One region of the Exiguobacterium sp. s21 genome, then DNA from elsewhere that is predicted to be linked to it. Evidence: predicted binding sites of a transcription regulator. Region 1 holds the regulator's gene; each other region holds the start of a gene.

What was found. The regulator Rex, encoded in region 1, represses fermentation and respiration genes when NADH is low (regulators of the CRP and FNR family bind a similar motif). The targets are predictions, from matches to a motif close to TTGTGAAATATTTCACAA.
Region 2: KNP06_RS11410 (cytochrome c oxidase subunit 2A) is a predicted target of Rex. The motif match lies at 2,801-2,818, and genes of this name have one in related genera.
Region 3: adhE (bifunctional acetaldehyde-CoA/alcohol dehydrogenase) is a predicted target of Rex. The motif match lies at 1,840-1,857, and genes of this name have one in related genera.
Region 4: ric (iron-sulfur cluster repair di-iron protein) is a predicted target of Rex. The motif match lies at 1,661-1,678, and genes of this name have one in related genera.

The regions. Positions count from the first base shown of each region.
Region 1 covers NZ_JACSLF010000009.1:7,185-12,413, reverse strand. The annotation lists gene KNP06_RS10765 (energy-coupling factor transporter transmembrane component T family protein) at 1-525, shown strand, start outside; gene tatC (twin-arginine translocase subunit TatC) at 593-1,381, opposite strand; gene KNP06_RS10755 (twin-arginine translocase TatA/TatE family subunit) at 1,385-1,603, opposite strand; gene KNP06_RS10750 (redox-sensing transcriptional repressor Rex) at 1,603-2,259, opposite strand; gene KNP06_RS10745 (ABC-F family ATP-binding cassette domain-containing protein) at 2,409-4,310, shown strand; gene KNP06_RS10740 (hypothetical protein) at 4,307-4,714, shown strand; gene KNP06_RS10735 (hypothetical protein) at 4,765-5,229, opposite strand, start outside.
Region 2 covers NZ_JACSLF010000010.1:27,186-32,414, forward strand. The annotation lists gene KNP06_RS11395 (MFS transporter) at 1-267, shown strand, start outside; gene KNP06_RS11400 (aldehyde dehydrogenase) at 367-1,752, shown strand; gene KNP06_RS11405 (Crp/Fnr family transcriptional regulator) at 1,925-2,635, shown strand; gene KNP06_RS11410 (cytochrome c oxidase subunit 2A) at 2,880-2,999, shown strand; gene KNP06_RS11415 (cytochrome c oxidase subunit II) at 3,022-3,492, shown strand; gene KNP06_RS11420 (b(o/a)3-type cytochrome-c oxidase subunit 1) at 3,493-5,178, shown strand.
Region 3 covers NZ_JACSLF010000007.1:88,787-94,015, reverse strand. The annotation lists gene KNP06_RS09845 (Na+/H+ antiporter family protein) at 1-225, opposite strand, end outside; gene KNP06_RS09840 (YebC/PmpR family DNA-binding transcriptional regulator) at 372-1,085, opposite strand; gene KNP06_RS09835 (MarR family winged helix-turn-helix transcriptional regulator) at 1,165-1,611, opposite strand; gene adhE (bifunctional acetaldehyde-CoA/alcohol dehydrogenase) at 1,997-4,588, shown strand; gene KNP06_RS09825 (zinc-binding metallopeptidase family protein) at 4,729-5,229, shown strand, end outside.
Region 4 covers NZ_JACSLF010000004.1:86,839-92,067, reverse strand. The annotation lists gene KNP06_RS06535 (molybdate ABC transporter permease subunit) at 1-54, opposite strand, end outside; gene modA (molybdate ABC transporter substrate-binding protein) at 51-785, opposite strand; gene ric (iron-sulfur cluster repair di-iron protein) at 893-1,600, opposite strand; gene aceA (isocitrate lyase) at 1,748-3,028, opposite strand; gene KNP06_RS06515 (hypothetical protein) at 3,095-3,391, opposite strand; gene KNP06_RS06510 (malate synthase G) at 3,388-5,229, opposite strand, start outside.

The DNA of each region.
Region 1 (5,229 bases):
TGGGAAGGCATCGGCCGTTTCACGTTGACGGCAGAGCAACTGTTTTATTTGTTCAATCTCATCTTGAAATACAGTGTCATCGTGCCGGTCGCCGTCTTGTTTCTCGTGACGACCCATCCGACCGAGTTCGCGTCATCGTTGAATCGAATCGGTGTACCGTATAAAGTGGCGTTCGCGGTCTCGCTCGCGTTGCGGTATATTCCGGACGTCCAACAAGACTTCCGCACCATCGCGGACGCGCAAGAAGCGCGCGGCGTCACCGTCACGCACGGTCCACTTTTGAAACGAGCGAAGCATAGCTTGAATATCCTGCTCCCGCTACTGTTCACGAGTCTCGAACGGATCGAGACGGTCAGTAACGCCATGGACTTGCGTGGCTTCGGTGCCGAGCGAAAACGGACGTGGTACAATCAGCGCCCGATGACGCGTGCCGATTTCTTGGCGATCGGCCTTGTCTTGTTGCTGACGATTTTCTCGTTCAGTGTGACATTTTATGACGGCAGCCGTTTTTATAATCCGTTCTAAACAAAACAGGCACGGTCGCCCTGTATCGGGAGATCCGTGCCTTTTTGTGTATGCGAGGTCGCCCCGCTTACTTCTCATTCATTTGTTTCATCAAATCCATCTGTTCTTTCACCATCGCCTCTTTCTCACGTCGGAGCACGCCCCGGTACGTGATACGTGAAATCGATAAGCTGATCTCATACAAGAAGAAGAGCGGCAGTGACACCATGAGGTGCGAGGTCAAATCCGGCGGCGTGATAAAGGCCGCGACGACGAACAAGGCGAAGTAGGCGTACTTCCGAATCGATGACAGGAAGTACGGCGTCACGACACCGATGCGCGTCAAGAACATCGTCACGACCGGCAACTGGAATAACAGTCCGAATGGGATGGTCAGTTGCAGCAAGAACGTGAAGTAGTTCGACGCCCCGATGATTTGCGTCAGACCAAGGTCTTGCCCGAGGTCCGTCGAGATATCGAGGACGAGCGGGAACAACCAATAGTAGGCAAACGCCAAACCGACGAGGAACAAGATAAAGATGATCGGAATATAGGCGAGCGTCGCTTTCCGCTCGTTCGGATGCAGACCAGGTGCGACAAACGCCCACAGTTGATACAGTAGAAACGGACCAGCCGCGACGAGACCGATGACGAGCGCCAAGTTCAAATAAATCATGAGCGGGTCCGCGACCCCAAAGGCGTTCAATTCAAGCCCTCGTTCGACGAGGTCGGCCTGGAGATAGGTGAGCACATATTTGACACTCGGCAAAGCAATCAAAAAGAAGGCAAAGACGACAAATGCCGACAGCATCAGTCGTCTCCGCAGCTCTGTCAAGTGGTCGGACAGTGCCCGTTCTTGATCAGGTTGATGGCTCATCGCTTACTGCTCTTTCTTCTCAATTTCTTTCTTGTCTTTCTCGTCATGTTCGTTCATCATGCCGTTTGTGGCATTTTTGAACTCACGGAGCGTTTGTCCGGCGGCGCGTCCGAATTCAGGCAATTTCTTCGGCCCGAAGATGATGAGCGCGACGATGGCGATAATGAAGATACTCGCTCCCCCAGGAATACCGACGACGAGCAACGATGATAGTAATTCCATTATTGATGGACCCCCTCAGCAGATGGATAGTGTTGCATAAAGTAAATGAGCGACTGGAGTTCGATCGACAAGTCGATATGATGGACGCGGACCGTGTCCGGCACAGTAAGCCTGGCCGGAGTGAAGTTCAAGATGCCTTTGATGCCGAAGCGGACCAAGTCATCCGCGACAGGCTGCGCATAGCTAGACGGCACCGTTAAGATGGCGACGTCAATCTTGTTTTGTTTCATGATCTGTTCCATCTCATCCACGTGATGAATCGGGACACCGGACATCGTCGTGCCGACTTTTGTCTCGTCTGCGTCGAACCCGACGACGATATGTGTGTTATTGTTTTTAAGGAAGTTATAGTTGACGAAAGCTGTCCCAAGATGACCAACCCCGACCAAGGCGACGTTCGTAATCTCGTCCTGATTCAGTGTCTTACGGAAAAAGTCTAACAGATACTGTACGTTATAGCCATATCCCTTTTTACCGAGCGCACCGAAGTACGAGAAATCGCGACGGATCGTGGCCGAATCGACCTTGACCGCCTCGCTCAGCTCAGCAGAAGAGACACGCTGTTTTCCTGATGAATGTAGGCTTTGGATAAACCGATAGTATAGTGGCAACCGTTTGGCTGTCGCTTGCGGAATCTTTGGTTCGTTTTGACTCAACGGAAAGAGCCTCCTTTTTACGACGCGTTTCAAACGAATCTAATTTCATACACCTTGATTGTAAACGAATTCACATGACCACTCAATGAATATACCTGAAAAGGGGAAGAAATAAAGTATACTAAATAGAGAGAAAGGGGTTTTTTCACTTGATCCTACTGCAAGTCAATAACTTATCGAAATCATTCGGCGTCGAGCCGATTTTAGAGAACGTCAAACTCGAAATTCAAGAAGGCGAACGCGTCGCGCTTGTCGGCCGTAACGGTGCCGGCAAGTCGACATTGCTCAAAGTCATCGCCGGGGAATACAACTATGACTCGGGCGATATCATGAAACCGAAAGACGTGACGATCGGTTATCTCGCCCAAGACTCAGGGTTAGAGTCGAACGAGACGATTTGGAACGAGATGCTCACCGTCTTCACCGACTTAATTGAACAGGAAAAAACGCTCCGCCGCATGGAACAAGACATGGGATCTGAGTGCATCTTGAACGACCCGGCCGCCTATGAGCGCCTGCTGTCGTCTTACGATGAAGAACAACATACGTTCAAAGACCGCGGCGGCTATCAATACGAGGCGACGATCCGCTCTGTGCTTCACGGGATGCGCTTCTATCCGGACGACTTCGAGCGCCGTATCGATACGCTCTCCGGTGGACAACGGACACGTCTCGCCCTCGCGAAGATGCTCCTGCAAAGTCCAGACCTGCTCATCTTGGATGAGCCGACGAACCACTTGGACATCGAGACGCTCGGCTGGCTCGAGAAGTATTTGAGTGGCTATAAAGGCGCCGTCCTCATCGTCTCCCACGACCGCTACTTCCTCGACCGTGTCGTCTCGGTCGTTTATGAGTTGTCACGCCATCGGAGCCGTCGCTTCGTCGGCAACTATACGAAGTATCTCGAACAGAAGGCCGCCATCTACGAGCAAGAGAAGAAGCAGTTCGAGTCGCAACAAGAAGAGATCGCCAAGATGCAGGACTTCATCCAGCGTAACATCGCCCGGGCGACGACGACGAAACGGGCCCAGAGTGTCCGCAAGCGTCTCGAAAAAGTCGACCGGATGGAAGCGCCGGACGGTGACGAGCGCAGTGCCGTCCTCTCGTTCTCAATCAAACGCCAAAGCGGGAACGACGTGTTGAGCGGCAGCGACCTCGCCATCGGTTATGAGGAGCCGATCGCCCATCATCTCCGCTTCCAATTGCAGCGTGGCGAATCGGTCGCCCTCGTCGGTCCGAACGGAGTCGGCAAATCGACGCTCTTGAAAGTGTTGACGAAACAACAGCCGGCGCTCACCGGTGACATCCGCTACGGCACCGGCGTCGAGATCGGCTACTACGACCAGGAACAACAGAACTTGTCGGATGCCAACCGCGTCATCGACGAGATTTGGAACGACTGGCCGCTCATGCGCGAACAAGAAGTGCGGAGCCTGCTTGGACAGTTCCTATTCAGCGGTGACGACGTCATGAAGCGCGTCCATGAACTGTCGGGTGGAGAGCGGGCCCGCTTGACGCTCGCGAAACTGAAGCTCGAGCAGCCGAACTTGCTCATCTTGGATGAGCCGACGAACCACTTGGACCTCGACTCGAAGATGATTCTCGAGAACGCCCTCGTCGACTATCCGGGCACGATCTTGTTCGTATCGCACGACCGTTACTTCATCGACCGGCTCGCGACACGTGTCTTAGAGATCACACCGAACGGCATCGACGAATACCTCGGCGATTACTCGTATTACGTTGAGAAGAAAGAAGAACTTGAAGAACTGGCCCGACTCGCCCGTGAAGAGACGAAACAAGTCATCGTCAAGAAACAGCGCGCCGACAAGGAACAACAACGCGAGGAACGCCGGATGAAACAACGGATCGAGGAGATCGAGCTCACGATCGAGCAACACGAGGCCCGTCTCGAAGAAATCGAGCAACTGTTGTGTGAACCGGACGTCTTCAACGACTTCGCCCGGGCACAGGAACTATCGACCGAGTCCGATGCGACGAAAGAATCGATCACGGCGCTGTATGCAGAATGGGAGGAGCTCCATTCATGATGCGATTCCGTGCGATGCGAATCGAATGGATGCACGCCTTCCTGACCGGTCTCGCCTACATCGTGCCGACCGGGACGGAATACGTATCCGAACTAATTCGTGGGGAACCGACCGTCGTCCCGTCGTTCTTGTTTTATTTCCTCCCGGTCGTCATCGGCTTCATCATCCAGACGTGGAGCGGGATTGTCATCAGCTTGTTGAGCGGTCTGCTCGTGAGCACGCTCTTTATCCGCCTCGTCGTCTGGCCGGTCGATGTGACCGTGCACAGCTTTTACACGCCCGGCTCGGTATGGGGCCACTTCTATCAGTCGACGCTCCTCATGTGGGTGCTCGCTTTAATCGTCTTTATCGTGAGTTGGGTGAATATGTGGTATAAACAAAAGAAACGTCATCCGGACGTATAAAAACAGGGAAGCCGTTCTCCATGATGGAGATTAGCTTCCCTGTTTTACGTTTAGAAGTAACGCAGCGGTTGGAAACCGCGCGTGTGGAAGTCGAGCTTGATGCCGTCTTCCGTGATGAAGAACACGTACTCGTTCGTATCGACGTCACGGACGAACACTTTGTAGAATGTGAGCGCCTCTTCGTCGTTCGTCACATATTTTGCCTCATGCGTCGAGATGACTTGGGCGAACAGTTGCTGTTCGTCAAACTCGTTGACAATGTCCTCGAACTTCGCCGCCTCTTCTTCGGTCGCTTCTCGTCCCGGCGCAATCTCGTAATACGCATCGCTCGCTTTCGGTTGAACGCCGAGGTTGCGGTCGACGACGATGACGCTTTCGATGTCTTGATCGTCTAAGCTCTTATAGCCATACAACGTCTCGACGAGCGTGTTCTCACCCGTGACCCGGCCGATGCCTTCGAGCGATTCCGCTCCCGTGAGCGACCGGACGCGTGTCGCTTCCGGCACGATTTCTTC
Region 2 (5,229 bases), on a different contig from region 1:
GCCTTGTATGGTGTCGGTTTCGCGATCTTATTCCCAGCCATCAACACGATGTTGATCAAAGCCACCAACCATGCCAACCGTGGCAAATCCTACGGATATTTTTATGCCTTCTTCTCGCTTGGGACGGTAACGGGCTCGGCTTTTTTAGGCTGGCTTTCCATCACGTTGACGCAAAAATTCACGGTGACCGGAGGCATCTTGCTCGCCGCCGGGTTGGTTCTCGTCATGATGCAACAAGCGAAAAAGCGGAACGTGCCCGTGAGATAAGGCAGACCGAGAGTGTGCGGAGCGAAGGTTCAAAATGGTCGATGGCCAAGAGAAAATGATAAGATGAAGCTAGCGCTATCATCTAAGGGAGGCAGATTTATGCTCGCACCAATCGAACAGTTGACCATCGAAGAGCTCATCCGTAAACAACGTCGCTTCTATCGGACACAAGCGACCAAATCGCTCGCATTCCGTCTCAGTATGCTGACGTTTTTAAAAGAATCGATCAAACATCATGAGGCCGAAATTCTCCAAGCGTTGGAGCAGGATTTGAACAAATCGGAACTCGACGCGTTCACGACGGAAATTGGTTTCGTCTACGATGAGATTACACGGACGACTCGTGAGTTGAAACGTTGGATGCGCCCGAAGCGAGTCCGCGGTGCTTCGATTCATCTCGGGACGAAAAGTGAGGTCATGTATGAACCTTATGGCACGGTACTGATTATCGCTCCATGGAACTACCCGTTTCAATTGGCAATGGCACCGCTCATCGGAGCGATTGCCGCAGGGAACACGGCCGTCGTGAAGCCTTCGGAATTGACACCGAACGTCGCCCAAATAATCACAAAAGTGCTCGAACGGGCGTTCACTGACCGCTACGTCGTCAGCGTTGAAGGAGATAAAGACGTGGCGACGGAACTGCTCGCAAAGAAGTGGGACCATATCTTCTTCACTGGGTCGACACCGGTCGGAAAAATTGTCATGGAGGCGGCGGCGAAACATTTGACGCCGGTCACGCTTGAGCTCGGCGGGAAATCGCCGGCCATCGTCCATGACGATGCCAATATCGAGATTGCGGCGAAACGGATCGCTTGGGGCAAATGGATGAACGCCGGGCAAACGTGCGTCGCTCCAGACTATGTCCTCGTCCATGAATCGAAACGAGGGGTATTCCTCGAAGCCATTAAACGTGAAGCGTTCACGATGTTCGGGAATGGCGTCGGGACGAAGCGGTTCACACGAATCGTCAATGAGACACATTTCGACCGTTTGACCGGATATTTGACGGAAGGCGACGTATTTTTCGGAGGTCAGACCGACCGAGATCAATTGAAGATCGCTCCGACTGTATTGACGGACATCGAAGAAGACGCAAACGTTATGAAGGATGAGATTTTTGGGCCGATTCTACCGGTACTCACGTATCGTCAACTCGATGAAGTGATTGATTTCGTTGCAGCGCGCCCACACCCGCTCGCGCTTTATTTGTTCACTGAGACGAAAGAGGTGGAGCAGAAGGTGATGAAGCATCTCACGTTTGGCGGAGGTTGTGTCAATGATGTCCTTATGCATTTGACGAACCCGAACCTGCCGTTCGGTGGCGTCGGTGAGAGCGGAATGGGCTCGTATCATGGTCGCTACAGCTTTGAGACGTTCAGCCATGCCAAATCGATTTTACGCAATACGACGAAATTTGATTTGCCGGTTCGTTATCCGAACTTCAAAGGAGCCGAGAAGTTGATTCGACTCGTCTACCGATGATCGGATTAGACTGCAGAGAGCCTGCAGTCTTTTTTTGTGAACGAAAAAATAAGAAGATTGTTTGAAATGTCACATACTTTTATGAAAATGCCCATTGCCCTCCTGTATAATAAAACCATATATCACGCACGAGGCCAGATTAGGCATGAGACCAGTGGAGGGAGCAGACAACATGACTATGAAATGTGGGACGACCCAACCGAACAGCTTCGTCTTCTCAGAAGAGACGAAACAGCTCTTATTCGAGATGATGACGTTTCAAGAATATTCAAAAGCGAGTATCGTTTGTTGGGAAGGCGAAAGATGCAGTAAGTTCTTTTATTTGAAGAGCGGTACCGTCAAATTCACGAAACTGACGAAAAAAGGGAGTTCGCTCATCATGTTCATATACGGCGCTGACGACTTCTTTGGAGAGTTCGACATCGACGATGTATTCCCGAGCTCCTATAGTATCGAGACGACCGAGGACAGTGTCATCGGCTGGATTTCAAAACAAGAGATGGACGAGCTCGTGCGTCAAGACGCACAGCTGGCCACGGAGGTGTTGCGTTGGACATCGATGATGCGCAAACAGTCCGAGATGAAGTTGCGTGACTTGTTGCTCTATGGGAAGCCAGGGGCGCTCGCCTCGACGTTGCTTCGCATGGCGGCAATGCACGGCGTAGAGGAGACAGAGGGGGTCACAGTTCCGACACATCCGTCTGACGGCGAACTCGGACAATTGATCGGTGCACCTCGCGAAACGGTCAATCGAATGATGAACCAGTGGCGGAAAGAAGGCGTGTTAACGACGACTCCGACATCGATGGTGTTGCATGACATCGATTTCCTAAAAGAGCTATGTTACTGCGAAGGCTGTCCCGCCGGTATTTGTCGGCTTTGACTTGCCGTTCATAAGCATTGAAAAACGTGCGGCGTCACAACATGAGAACATGAACAGGTGATTGGACCGACTGATGTCGGAGCAATCGCCTTTTTGTATGCCTTTTTTCCAAATGTGAACTTTATGTGTGGAAACTACGCAAATTTGATGTGATTGTCACTTTTGAAGTGACAAATGTCACATATTAATCAGTGCCCCTTTTCATACAATGAAAGTGGAAATCAAAGGGAAAGGGGTCCTTCACGTGGAGAAAAACGATGGACAAGAACCGAACTTAAAAGGCACGTTCACATCGGTCATGATTGTCGCTGGCGTCATCATTGCCATGTGGTCGTCGGTCTTTTACTTATTTGTGACACGATAACGAGCAAGAGGAGGGAAGCACGATGCATATTCATAAACTTGAGAAGTATTGGTTAGTATTCGGCATTATTCTATTAGGTGTCTTTTTGACAGTGCTCGGTATTTCTGCGTTTGCGGCAGGGAATCAGCCGGCTTCGGACGCCGATTTGATCGACCCGGCAAAAGTGCATCAAACTGCACCGTTCGACAAACCAGGGCTTCATAAAATCGGTGACAACGAGTATGAGCTCGTCATGGTCGCCCAAGCGTTCACATTCACACCGGGCAATGTGGAAATCCCAAAAGGGGCGAAAGTCACGTTTCTCGTCACGTCACCGGACGTCGTCCACGGGTTCCAATTGACAGGGACACCGGTCAATATGATGGTCGTGCCAGGTCACATCAACTCGCTCACGTATACGTTCGAAGAAGCAGGCGAATTCTTGATTCTATGTAACGAATACTGTGGAACCGGACATCACATGATGTCGACAAAAATTAAGGTGGTGGACTAAATGAATGACGTAGCCTCAAAATTAAAACAGTGGGAAATGGAACGCGGCGTACCGGTACCAAGTATCGGTGTTAAAGAAGCGCGCCTCGCCTATGCCCATATCGTCATTTCGGTCCTCGCCGTCTTAATCGGCGGTTTGGCAGGACTCATGCAGACGCTCATCCGAACCGGTGTCATCCCAGAAGTGTTCGGCTATTATCAACTGTTGACAGCACACGGCATCATGCTCGGTCTCGTTTTCACGACAATGTTTATTATCGGTCTGCTTTACGCGCTGCTCGCTAAGTCGTTCGGACGCTTTGAGTCATTTCCGACACGGGTTGCTTGGCTCGGGTTTTGGATGATTATCGCCGGTGCCGTGCTCGTCACAATCATGGTGCTTGCCAATAAAGCGACCGTTTTGTATACGTTCTACGCGCCACTCATGGCCGATCCAGTGTTCTATATCGGTCTCGTCTTGTTCGTCGTCGGGACATGGTTGTCGGCGTTCGCCATGTTCCGGATGTATGCGGACTATAAACGGGAAAATCCAGGCGTGCATCCGCCGCTTCCAGCGTATATGAGTATCATGACGATGCTCTTGTGGGTCATCGCCACGCTCGGTGTCGCCGGAACGATTTTATTCCAACTGCTCCCGCTCTCGCTCGGATGGAAAGACACGGTCGGAATCGAGTTATCACGGACGCTGTTCTGGTATTTCGGTCACCCACTCGTCTATTTCTGGCTCATGCCGGCCTATATCGTCTGGTATACGGTCGTGCCGAAAGTCATCGGCGGAAAGATTTTCTCAGATGCACTCGCCCGGATGGCGTTCCTCTTGTTCCTCCTGTTCTCGTTCCCGGTCGGTTTCCACCACCAATTGACAGAGCCGGGAATTGAGCCGTTTTGGAAGTTCGTTCAAGTCATCTTGACGTTCCTCGTCGTCATCCCGTCGTTTATGACGGCATTCTCGCTGTTTGCGACGTTCGAACTTCGCGGTCGTGCCCTCGGTGCTCGCGGGTTATTCGGTTGGGTCAAGAAGATGCCATATGGGGATGTCCGTTTCCTCGCGCCGTTCGTGGGCATGTTGTTCTTCATTCCAGCCGGAGCCGGCGGGATCATCAACGCATCGCACCAATTGAACGCGATGGTCCACAACACACTTTGGGTCACAGGTCACTTCCATATCACAGTCGGGACGGCCGTCGCCTTGACGTTCTTCGGAACGGCATATTGGCTCGTACCGGTATTGCGCGGTCGTACACTCACGAAAAAGATGAACCGACTCGGATTGATTCAAACGGGAACGTGGGCGTTTGGGATGTCAATCATGTCTTACGCAATGCACATCTCAGGACTCCAAGGTAACCCGCGTCGGACCGGTCCGGCGACGTACTTCTCCGACGCACTCACGCGCGAATGGATTCCATACCATATCGCCATGGCGATCGGCGGGACGATCCTGTTGATCTCGGTCCTCATCTTCGTCTATTCGATGTTCAACTTGTCGTTCCTCGCGCCGAAAGGAGAAGAAGAGTTTCCGCTCGCTGAGACGGAAGAGGCGGCGATGGAGACGCCACGTTTCTTCGAGAATTGGAAGTTATGGATCACTGTCACGTTCGTATTGATTGCGTTCGCCTATACGATCCCGATTTGGCACTTGATTGAAAGTGCGCCTCCGGGAGCGAAAGGCTGGGTGCTCTGGTAAACTGAAGTCAGCCCTTTAGCGGGGCTGACTTTTTTTGTGGGAAGGAGATGA
Region 3 (5,229 bases), on a different contig from region 1:
CCCTGTTTTTGACAAACCGACGGCGAACGCGCCGAGTAGCGCATAACTGAGGGCGATGGTAGCCCCTCCGCCAAGACCGTCGCTGAAGGCGGTCAACGTCTCATTGAACCCGAGACCTCCGACCAGACCACCGACGACGGCGGCGAGGATGAGCGACAAGACGATGTGCACGCGACTGATCGCGAGCGCGAATAATACGATAACAGCTAATAAGACAGCATTCATCAATTCCAACACCTTTCATTCAAAAACTCTTTCTCTTATTATCACTTTAATATGATAAAGACTTTTGAAATTTAACATACGTGTTTCGGGTTGTCAAATCGATTGTTCAAAAAAAGCGATAACTCCGAAAAGTTATCGCTCGTTCGTCATCCTTCAACGTTATGGTATACCTGGCGCACGTCTTCGAGGTCTTCGAGGACGTCGAGTAGTTTTTCAAACTGTTCTTTCGACTCGTCGTCGAGGGTAATCTCGTTTTGGGGCAGCATCGTCAACTCGGCGACTTCAAACGTCTCGATGCCTGCTGCTTTGAAGGCAGTCTGGACGGCATGGAACGCTTCTGGTTCCGCATAGACGATCACCGTCTCATCTTCTTCGATGACATCGCGAACGTCAAGGTCGTGCTCCATCATGAGTTCGAGTACGTCGTCAGCAGACATGCCGTTGACACCGATGACAGCCGTCGCGTCGAACATGTAAGCGACCGACCCGCTGACACCCATGTTGCCGCCGTTTTTACCGAAAGCGGCGCGGACTTCAGACGCCGTCCGGTTGACGTTGTTCGTGAGCGTGTCGACGATGAGCATCGAGCCGTTCGGTCCGAATCCTTCATAGCGGAGCTCGTCGAAGTTCTCTTCGTCGCCGCCCTTCGCTTTGTCGATAGCACGGTCGATGATTGCGCGCGGGACGTTGTACGTTTTCGCTCGTTCGACGACGAACTTGAGTGCTTGGTTTGATTCTGGATCTGGTTCCCCTTGACGGGCGACTACGTAGATTTCACGGCCGAACTTCGCGTAGATGCGACTCGTATTGGCGTCTTTTGACGCCTTTTTCTCTTTAATGTTGTTCCATTTACGACCCATTACATGTCATCTCTCTTTCCATTGTTCGATTGATTCATCCTCGATTATATAAGAAGACGTGGATGTTGACGAGCAAAAATCATCCCTCGCTTTTATCCATCTTCTCGACGATCTCCGTCAACGTCTTCAAACTGTCAATCAGGCGGTCCGTCTCTTCCTCGTTCAGAAACGCGAGACGGTCCTCGAACAGGCGACGGAACGAATCGCGACGCTCGCGGAGGACGAGTTCGCCCTTTTCGGTCAGTTGATTCCAGATGACGCGGCGATCGCGTTCGTCCGGGACGCGGGTGATGTAGCCCTCATCGACGAGCTTCGTGATGAGCGGCGTCACGTTCGGCGGGGCAATCGATAACGTCTCACTGATGTGTCCGTTCGTGACCGCGCCTTCATCTTCAATCAACATGAGGAGATGAAAGTGGGAAAAGTTTAAGTTTGGGATTTGCGGAAGGTCGGAACGACGTAACAACTTCCGGCGAATAAATGGGATCAGTTTCACGAACTGATCGGCTGCGTCTTGTCTCGGCATAATCATGTCACTTCCTAATTAGGTTCTTTCTTCATTATACACGACCGAGGACGGGGTGGACGACCAATCCTTGTTGCGTGAGAAATTGCACAGCACATCAGACAAACAGGCGTCACAATACATGTAAGCGTTTACATTTTTTAGACTTCATCTTTTCATGAAAACGCATACGATTTTACTGAGCGTCCTATCAAAAAGCAAGACCTATCCTCATTCTTCAAAAAAATATTGTGAAAGAGTTCACATTGTTGTCACGCACAAATTGTTGGAAACGTTGTATTCTATGAATGTGAAGGAAAGCACAAACTCTTATCAAACCACTGATCGCCCCGTGCTCTCCATCAAGTCAACAGTATAAGCTCTCATTCATGAGGAGGAAACCAACATGGCAGTTAAAGAGAAAGCAGTAGTGGAAACATCAGCAGAACAGATGGTCGACACGCTCGTCACTAGAGCCCACACGGCGCTCGAGACATTGATGACGTTCGACCAAGAGAAAATCGATGCGATTGTTCAAGCGATGGCGCTAGCCGGTCTCGAACAACACGTCGCACTCGCGAAACATGCATATGAAGAAACAGGTCGCGGTGTGTTTGAAGATAAGATGATCAAAAACATCTTTGCGACAGAATATATTTATAACTCACTCCGTGGCGAGAAGACGGTCGGCGTCATCGAGGACGATGAGCAAAACGGCATCACGTACATCGCGGAACCAGTCGGTGTCGTCGCCGGGGTAACACCGGTCACGAACCCGACATCAACGACGATGTTCAAAGCAATCATCGCCATCAAAACACGTAACCCGATCATCTTCGGTTTCCACCCGTCGGCACAACAGTGTTCAAGTGAAGCGGCACGCATCCTTCGTGACGCAGCCATCGAAGCCGGCGCACCGGAACATTTGATTCAATGGGTTGAAAAACCGTCACTCGACGCGACGAAAGCGCTCATGAACCACCCAGGTGTTGCCATGGTCCTCGCAACTGGTGGAGCGGCGATGGTCAAATCAGCCTACTCGACTGGTAAACCAGCCCTCGGTGTCGGTCCTGGTAACGTTCCGGCCTACATCGACAAAACAGCAAAAGTAAAACGTGCCATCTCGGACGTCATCTTGTCGAAAACGTTCGATAACGGGATGATCTGTGCATCTGAACAAGCGATTATCGTCGACCAAGAAGTGTACGAAGAAGTGAAAGCCGAAATGACGGAGCTCGGTTGCTACTTCTGCTCACCAGAAGAGAAAGCAAAACTCGAGACACTCGTTATTAAAACAGACTCTTGTGCGGTCAACCCTGAAATCGTCGGGAAGCCTGCAGCCTGGATTGCCGAGAAAGCTGGACTTAGTGTTCCGGCCGACACGAAAATCTTGATTGCCGAACTCGAGACGGTCGGCGCGACAGAACTGCTCTCACACGAGAAACTTAGCCCAGTACTCGGAGCCTACAAAGTCCAATCGCGTGAAGAAGGTTTCGCGATCGCTGAGAAGATGCTCGAAATCGGTGGTCTCGGTCATACGGCAGCCATCCACTCGACAGATGACGACGCCATCCTCGCATTCGGACTCCGGATGAAAGCTTGCCGCATCATCGTCAACTCGCCAACGGCACACGGCGGGATCGGTGACCTCTATAACGAAATGACACCATCACTCACACTCGGTTGTGGGTCGTACGGTAAAAACTCCGTCTCTGAGAACGTGACGGCGAAACATCTACTCAACGTGAAAAAGGTGGCGAGACGTCGCGTGAATATGCAATGGTTTAAAGTCCCTGAAAAGATTTACTTTGAGAAAAACTCGGTCCAATACCTTCAATCGCTCACATCGAAAAAACGGGCGATGATCGTTACAGATGAAATGATGGTCAAACTCGGATTTGCCGATAAAGTCGTCAAAAACTTGCCGGCTGGTGTCGAGTATCGCATCTTCGACCAAGTCGAGCCAGACCCATCGGTCGAGACGGTCATGCGTGGTGCCGAAGCGATGCGTCACTTCCAACCAGACATGATTATCGCACTCGGTGGTGGATCACCGATGGATGCCGCGAAAGGCATGTGGCTCTTCTACGAACGCCCTGAAGAGAAGTTCTCGAACCTTCGCCAAAAATTCATGGATATCCGCAAGCGGACGTACAAGTTCCCGACGCTCGGCAACAAGTCGATGTTCGTCGCGATCCCGACAACATCAGGTACGGGTTCTGAAGTGACACCGTTCACGGTCATCACAGATAAGAAACGCAACGTCAAATACCCGATCGCTGACTATGCGATCACACCGGACGTCGCCATCGTCGACCCTGAGTTCGTCATGACGGTCCCAGCTTCAATCACGGCGGATACAGGAATGGACGTGTTGACACACGCCATCGAAGCGTACGTTTCGGTCATGGCAAACGACTATACGGATGGACTCGCGCTTCGTTCGATGAAGATGATCTTCGATTACCTCCCGAAAGCGTATGAAAACGGCAGTGACGCCGAAGCACGTCAGAAAGTCCACAACGCATCAACAATGGCTGGTATGGCTTTCGCGAATGCGTTCCTCGGTATCAACCACTCGATCGCACACAAAATCGGCGGCGAGTTCCATGTCCCACACGGACGGACGAACGCGATCCTTATGCCGCACGTCATCCGCTATAACGCGACACGCCCATCGAAACTCGCGGCGTTCCCGAAATATGAGTCATTCATCGCCGACGAGCGTTACGCTGAAATCGCGCGCTATCTCGGACTTCCAGCCAGCACGACGGAAGAAGGCGTCGAGTCGCTCATCCAAGCGATCATCGAGCTCGGTCAGCGCTTGAACATCAAGCTCTCGTTCAAAGCCCAAGGCATCAAGAAAGCGGACCTCGACGCGAAAATCGACAAGATGGCAGTCGACGCGTTCGAAGACCAATGTACGACGGCTAACCCGAAAATGCCGCTCGTCGAAGAATTGAAAGAAATCATGTACGCTGCTTACGAAGGCGTATAAGTCTTACAATATCTAAACGGTTTCCCTCCTAAGAGGGAGGCCGTTTTTTCTTGAAAAATAAATATACAATTGTCAGATCACTTAATATAATAGGATAATACAACCATTTATTGGTGAGTTTTTTTTATGGAGATACGTAGATGACCATTATGTACAGCCTACTGTCGGCACTATTTACTATTTTTCTTTATTTCAATCCGGCCTCGGCAACAAGTCCTTATGAGACGGCTGAATATTTTGCTTCATACGATCGGGTCGCAGAAAGCCATGAAAATGTCGAACTGTTCGAGTCGTTAGGTATTGGTGTTTCTGACGAGACTTCAGTCGATATGAAACGTGAGATTCATTACGCTCCGCTCAACACGAATTGGCCGACTATAACGATTGATGATGAATTTTACGATGGGTACGCGACAATTCCATTTGAAGAGACAATTGAAGGGGAACTGCTTCATTTGGAATGGGATGCCCCGATACCTGATGTGGCTGGAAGAGTCATCGTCCTACCGACGACCGACGTATCTTATGAAGCAATGGAAGATGCGTATGAAATCGATTATTACGGAGAAGTCCTTAATGACGAGGCGGCGAATCGCTATCTTACAAAATTAGCCGAAGCGAATGCGGCAGGTTATCTCATT
Region 4 (5,229 bases), on a different contig from region 1:
CACCGTCGCCATCATCCCGACTTCGAATGTGAGTTGAAGTGGAGATTGCGTCATTTAGAAAATCCTTTCGCTAAAAAGTGAGCTTGGATATCATCGTCAAACAAACGCGCGTAAACATCGCGCACGTATGGGTTGTGCGTCAATCGGACCGCCGGATACGCGATCGTACCCGTCGCTTCAAACGGGACCGCCTGAAGCGACTCGACGTCCGTCGTCAGTTCCGTCTTATAGACAAATCCCGCATTGGCGTCGCCTTGTTCGATGAGCGTCAACACTTGTCTCACATTCTGGGCGAACATGATTCGTGGTTCCACTTCTTCCCACACGCCTTCCACTTCTAGCGCCGCTTTTGCGTAGCGACCGGCCGGGACATTGACCGGGTCACCGATGACGATCCGGGCACATGCGTTTAAGTCGTCCCACGTCTCCGCGCACGGATTCCCTTTCGGTGTCACGAGCCACAGCTCGTTATGCAAAAACGCATCCCGCTCTAGAATCGGGATTTGTAATCGGTCGACATCATCAACGCTCGCGGCTAAAAAGATATCTGCCGGAGACCCGTGATCGATTTGTGCTCGCAAGGCGCCGCTCCCGTTCGTCACGACCCGAACGTCGATCCCATCGAATTCCGCTTCAAGTTGTCGCTCGACCGCTTCTAAAGCCGGTCCTAAGCTTGCCGCCGCCAAAATGGTCACGGTGGTGTCCTCCGAATCTGAACTCGACCAGACTTGACTTAGTAATAAGGCGACCGTCACCCCTACGATGACTCCACTCACCCGTTTCATGATTAATCACTCCTTTGCCTCCCCTTTATCGTAGCGCTTGATTTGCCTCCCATCTGTATCAAACGTCACAAAAAGACACCCCCACGTAAGTAGAGGTGTGCCACTGCTTAAGCGAACGTGCGCGCCCGCGGGAATAAAATGTTGTTTTCGAGATGAATGTGTTCAAATGTATCCGATTCGAGCGCTTCTAACCGTTGATAGACAAGACGATACGTCCCACACGCTCCTTCAGGCGGCGTATAGTCGTTCGTGATTTGACGCAACTCTTTTAAAATGTCACCGGCTGCCGCGTGTTCTGACTCGAGCGAGGCCAAGATGTCATCAAGCTCCCGTCTCGTTTCAGCTGTCGGTGCCGTCTCGTGACGAAGCAACGTCGGGAAGTCTTCTGTCTCTTCTTTGACGATATGTTGTTCAAGTTCCACTTTCAATTGATTGAACAGTTGATGAATGCGTCCGAGGTGCGGATGGTTTTGTCCGTGAACCCGGAACACTTTTGTCACATATGGTGTGAGCTGTGGCAATTCGTCCGTCAAAAACTGGTGATGCTTATAAATGATGTGCTCAATCAATTCCGATGAAGAAGCAGCATCCCAATCGATGCTCTTCTCGTTCATCTCTTGCTTGCGTTGATAGAGCGCATTGACTTCTTCTAAAATGTCTTCCGTCGACCGTTTCGATTTGTCAGTCGCTTCAGCGAGTGGCCGGTTGCCGCCACAACAAAAATCGATTCGGTTCCGTTTGAAAATGTCTGCCGCTTGCGGGCATTGTTTGACGATTTCAGATACGTGCGTATCGCCCGTGAATGTCTGTGTCATCTGTCATAACCTCCATATTCATTTTGACATGTTCAGCGTAGCAAAAGTTTGACGACAAAAATGTGAAATACGTCACATTTAAGTGAACAGGATGCACGCGTTCTGAATTTGGACACAAAAAAAGCCCCTCTTGTGGAGGGGCGACGCTTAATGGGACGGCGCTTCAAATTGTTCTGCCTCGGTCGATCCGGCGAGCGCCGTCGTTGACGACTGGCCTCCCGAGATGACGAGAGACACCTCATCGAAATACCCGGTCCCGACCTCACGTTGGTGACGTGTCGCCGTATAACCGTGCTGTTCTGCACTGAATTCGGCCTGTTGCAGTTCCGAGTAGGCGGCCATCCCGCGGTCTTTATACCCGCGTGCGAGTTCGAACATTCCGAAGTTGAGCGAGTGGAAGCCAGCGAGCGTCACGAATTGGAACTTGTATCCCATCGCACCAATCTCTTGTTGGAACGTTGCGATCTCGTCATCCGACAACTTCTTCTTCCAATTGAATGACGGCGAACAGTTGTAAGCGAGAAGTTTGCCCGGATACTTCGCATGAATCGCATCCGCGAATTGACGCGCTTCGTCCAAATCAGGCTCGGACGTCTCGCACCAAACGAGGTCGGCGTACGGTGCATAGGCGAGACCGCGTGCGATCGCCTGTTCGATTCCCGCCTCGGTCCGATAAAACCCTTCTGGCGTCCGGTCGCCGACGATGAACGGATGATCGATCGGGTCGATGTCGCTCGTAATCAAGTTCGCGGCGTGGGCGTCGGTCCGGGCGACGATAATCGTCGAAACACCCATGACGTCTGCCGCGAGACGCGCGGCAATCAAGTTTTTCACGGCCGTCTGTGTCGGCAGCAACACTTTGCCGCCGAGGTGACCGCACTTCTTCTCCGACGACAGTTGATCTTCTAAGTGAACGCCGGCTGCACCCGCCTCAATCATCGCCTTCGTCAACTCGAACACGTTGAGCACACCGCCGAAACCGGCTTCCATGTCAGCGACGATCGGGGCGAACCAATGCGTATCGCCTTTCCCTTCCGCCGTTTGAATTTGATCGGCCCGTTGAAGCGCCTGGTTAATCCGTTTGACGACGCTCGGCACCGAGTTAGCCGGGTATAGGCTTTGGTCCGGGTACATGTGCCCCGACAAGTTCGCATCGGCGGCGACTTGCCATCCGCTCAAATAGATGGCTTCGAGACCCGCCTTCACTTGCTGGATGGCCTGGTTCCCCGTCAACGCCCCGAGCGCGTGGACGTAGTCCCGCTCGTGGAGTAACTCCCATAACCGTTCCGCTCCTTTTGTCGCGAGCGTATGCTCGATTAGTACCGATCCCCGAAGTCTCATCACGTCTTCGACTCCATATGGACGTTCGACCCCGTTAAACCGTTCCGACTGTAACATATCCTCTAGCTGCATTTGTTGTTCGTTCATATCCATTCCTCCTGTATTATATTAACTTATATATTTACCGTTTGTTATATAACAGATAATGCGAGCTTAATCCAAGTATGCACAGCATTCGAGCGCCGCTTTGAATGACGAGTGCTCCATGCCGCAGCAACGACAGACGTTTTCTTCGTCACGATCTTCTGGTTTACGGAATATGACGACCTCTTCGACCGGCTCTCTCATGATTTGGAGCGACCCGTCGGCCCGGTCGAGCACGAGGCGCATCAAATCGTTCCCATAGACGAACGCCGTGTTAGCGAGCGCCGCTGTCGATTCCCCCGAGACGATCCGACGGACGACCCAACGTTCAATCAACTGTTCGCTTTCGATTTTTTTCGTTGTCATGATGATGCTCCTCCTTTTAAATTCGGTTCTAATGTCACTTGTTGTAAAAACTGTCGGCGGCGCCGGTGCAGGATCGGTTCCGTATATCCATTTGGTGATGCATCGCCTTCGAACACTAACTCTTTCGCCGCTTGATAGGCGATGGAGCAGTCTACATCTGGCGTCATCGGACGATAGTGCGGATCTTCCGCGTTTTGCGCGTCGACGACCTCGGCCATCCGGTAAAGCGTCGCTTCGACTTGTTCACGGCTACAGATTCCATGGTATAGCCAGTTGGCGACATGTTGACTCGAAATACGAAGCGTTGCTCGGTCTTCCATCAACCCGACATGATGAATATCTGGCACTTTGGAGCAACCGACACCTTGCTCGACCCAACGGACGACGTAACCGAGCAACCCTTGCAGGTTGTTCTCGAGTTCCTCGTTCACTTCCTCATCTGTATAGAGACGCGTGGCGAGTGGTACCTCGAGCAGACGCCCTCGCTCAGTTGCTGGATCAAACGAACGATTCGCCAACTCACGCTGAACGTCAAACGCATCGACTTGATGGTAATGCAGCGCATGAAGCGTGGCCGCCGTCGGGGACGGCACCCAAGCCGTCGTCGCCCCGGACCGGACATGATTGCTTTTTTCACGCATCATGTCGCGCATCCGATCGGGCATCGCCCACATCCCTTTCCCGATTTGCCCGCGTTGATGGAATCCTGCGTCAAGCCCGATCTGGACATTCAGACGTTCATAAGCATCGAGCCACTCCGATGTTTTCATCTCGCCTTTCTTGCGCATCGGTCCGAGCGTGAGCGAGGAGTGAATCTCATCGCCCGTCCGGTCGAGGAATCCGGTATTGATGAAGACGATGCGTTCCTTCACTTGCTCGATACAGTTCTTCAAATTAAGCGACGTGCGTCGCTCCTCGTCCATCACGCCGACTTTGAGCGTGTGACGCGGTAACTCGAGTACATCTTCAATCGCATCGAACAAGTCGTTCGTGAACGCGACTTCCTTAGATCCATGCATCTTCGGTTTGACGATATAGATGGAGCGTTCGCGGGAATTTCGTCTGGCATCAAGATGGCGGCTCGCGATGAGCGCAGTGAAAATCCCGTCCAAGATCCCTTCCGGTACTTCACGCCCTTCCGCGTCGAGCATCAAGTCTGTCGTCATCAAGTGCCCGACGTTTCGAATAAAGAGGAGCGACCGGCCCGGAAGCGTGACTTCACGCCCGTCTTTCCCGACATACTTCCGGTCAGGGTTCAACTTCCGAGTGAGCGGCCGACCTCCTTTCGTGAATGTTGCTTCGAGCGTCCCGTCCATCAGGCCTAGCCAGTTCGCGTAAAGGTGGACCTTGTCTTCCGCCCGAACAGCGGCAACCGAGTCTTCACAGTCGACGATGGCAGACAAGGCGGACTCGAGTTCGATGTCAATGAGCCCTGCTCGATCGACCCGTCCGATTGGGTGGTCCCGGTCAAACTGCAACTCGGCGTGAATCCCGTTATGGACGAGCAAGAGCTTATTCGGATCACTCGTTTCCCCGACATAGCCGACGAGACAATCGTCTTGAAACGCGATGCGGTTCCCTTCGATGATGGCGTATGCCCTGCCCTCTGACACGAGATAGCCGTTCGCTTCTTCGTGCGAGCCCTCCCGGAGCGGAAATGTATCGTCGAGAAACTGTTTGGCGTAGGCGATGACCGCTTCACCTCGGACTGGATTATAACCACTCGACTTCGTTTTCCCGTCCTCTTCGTCGATGACGTCCGTTCCGTACAAGGCGTCATACAGACTTCCCCAGCGGGCGTTCGCCGCGTTCAACGCATAGCGCGCGTTGTCGAGCGG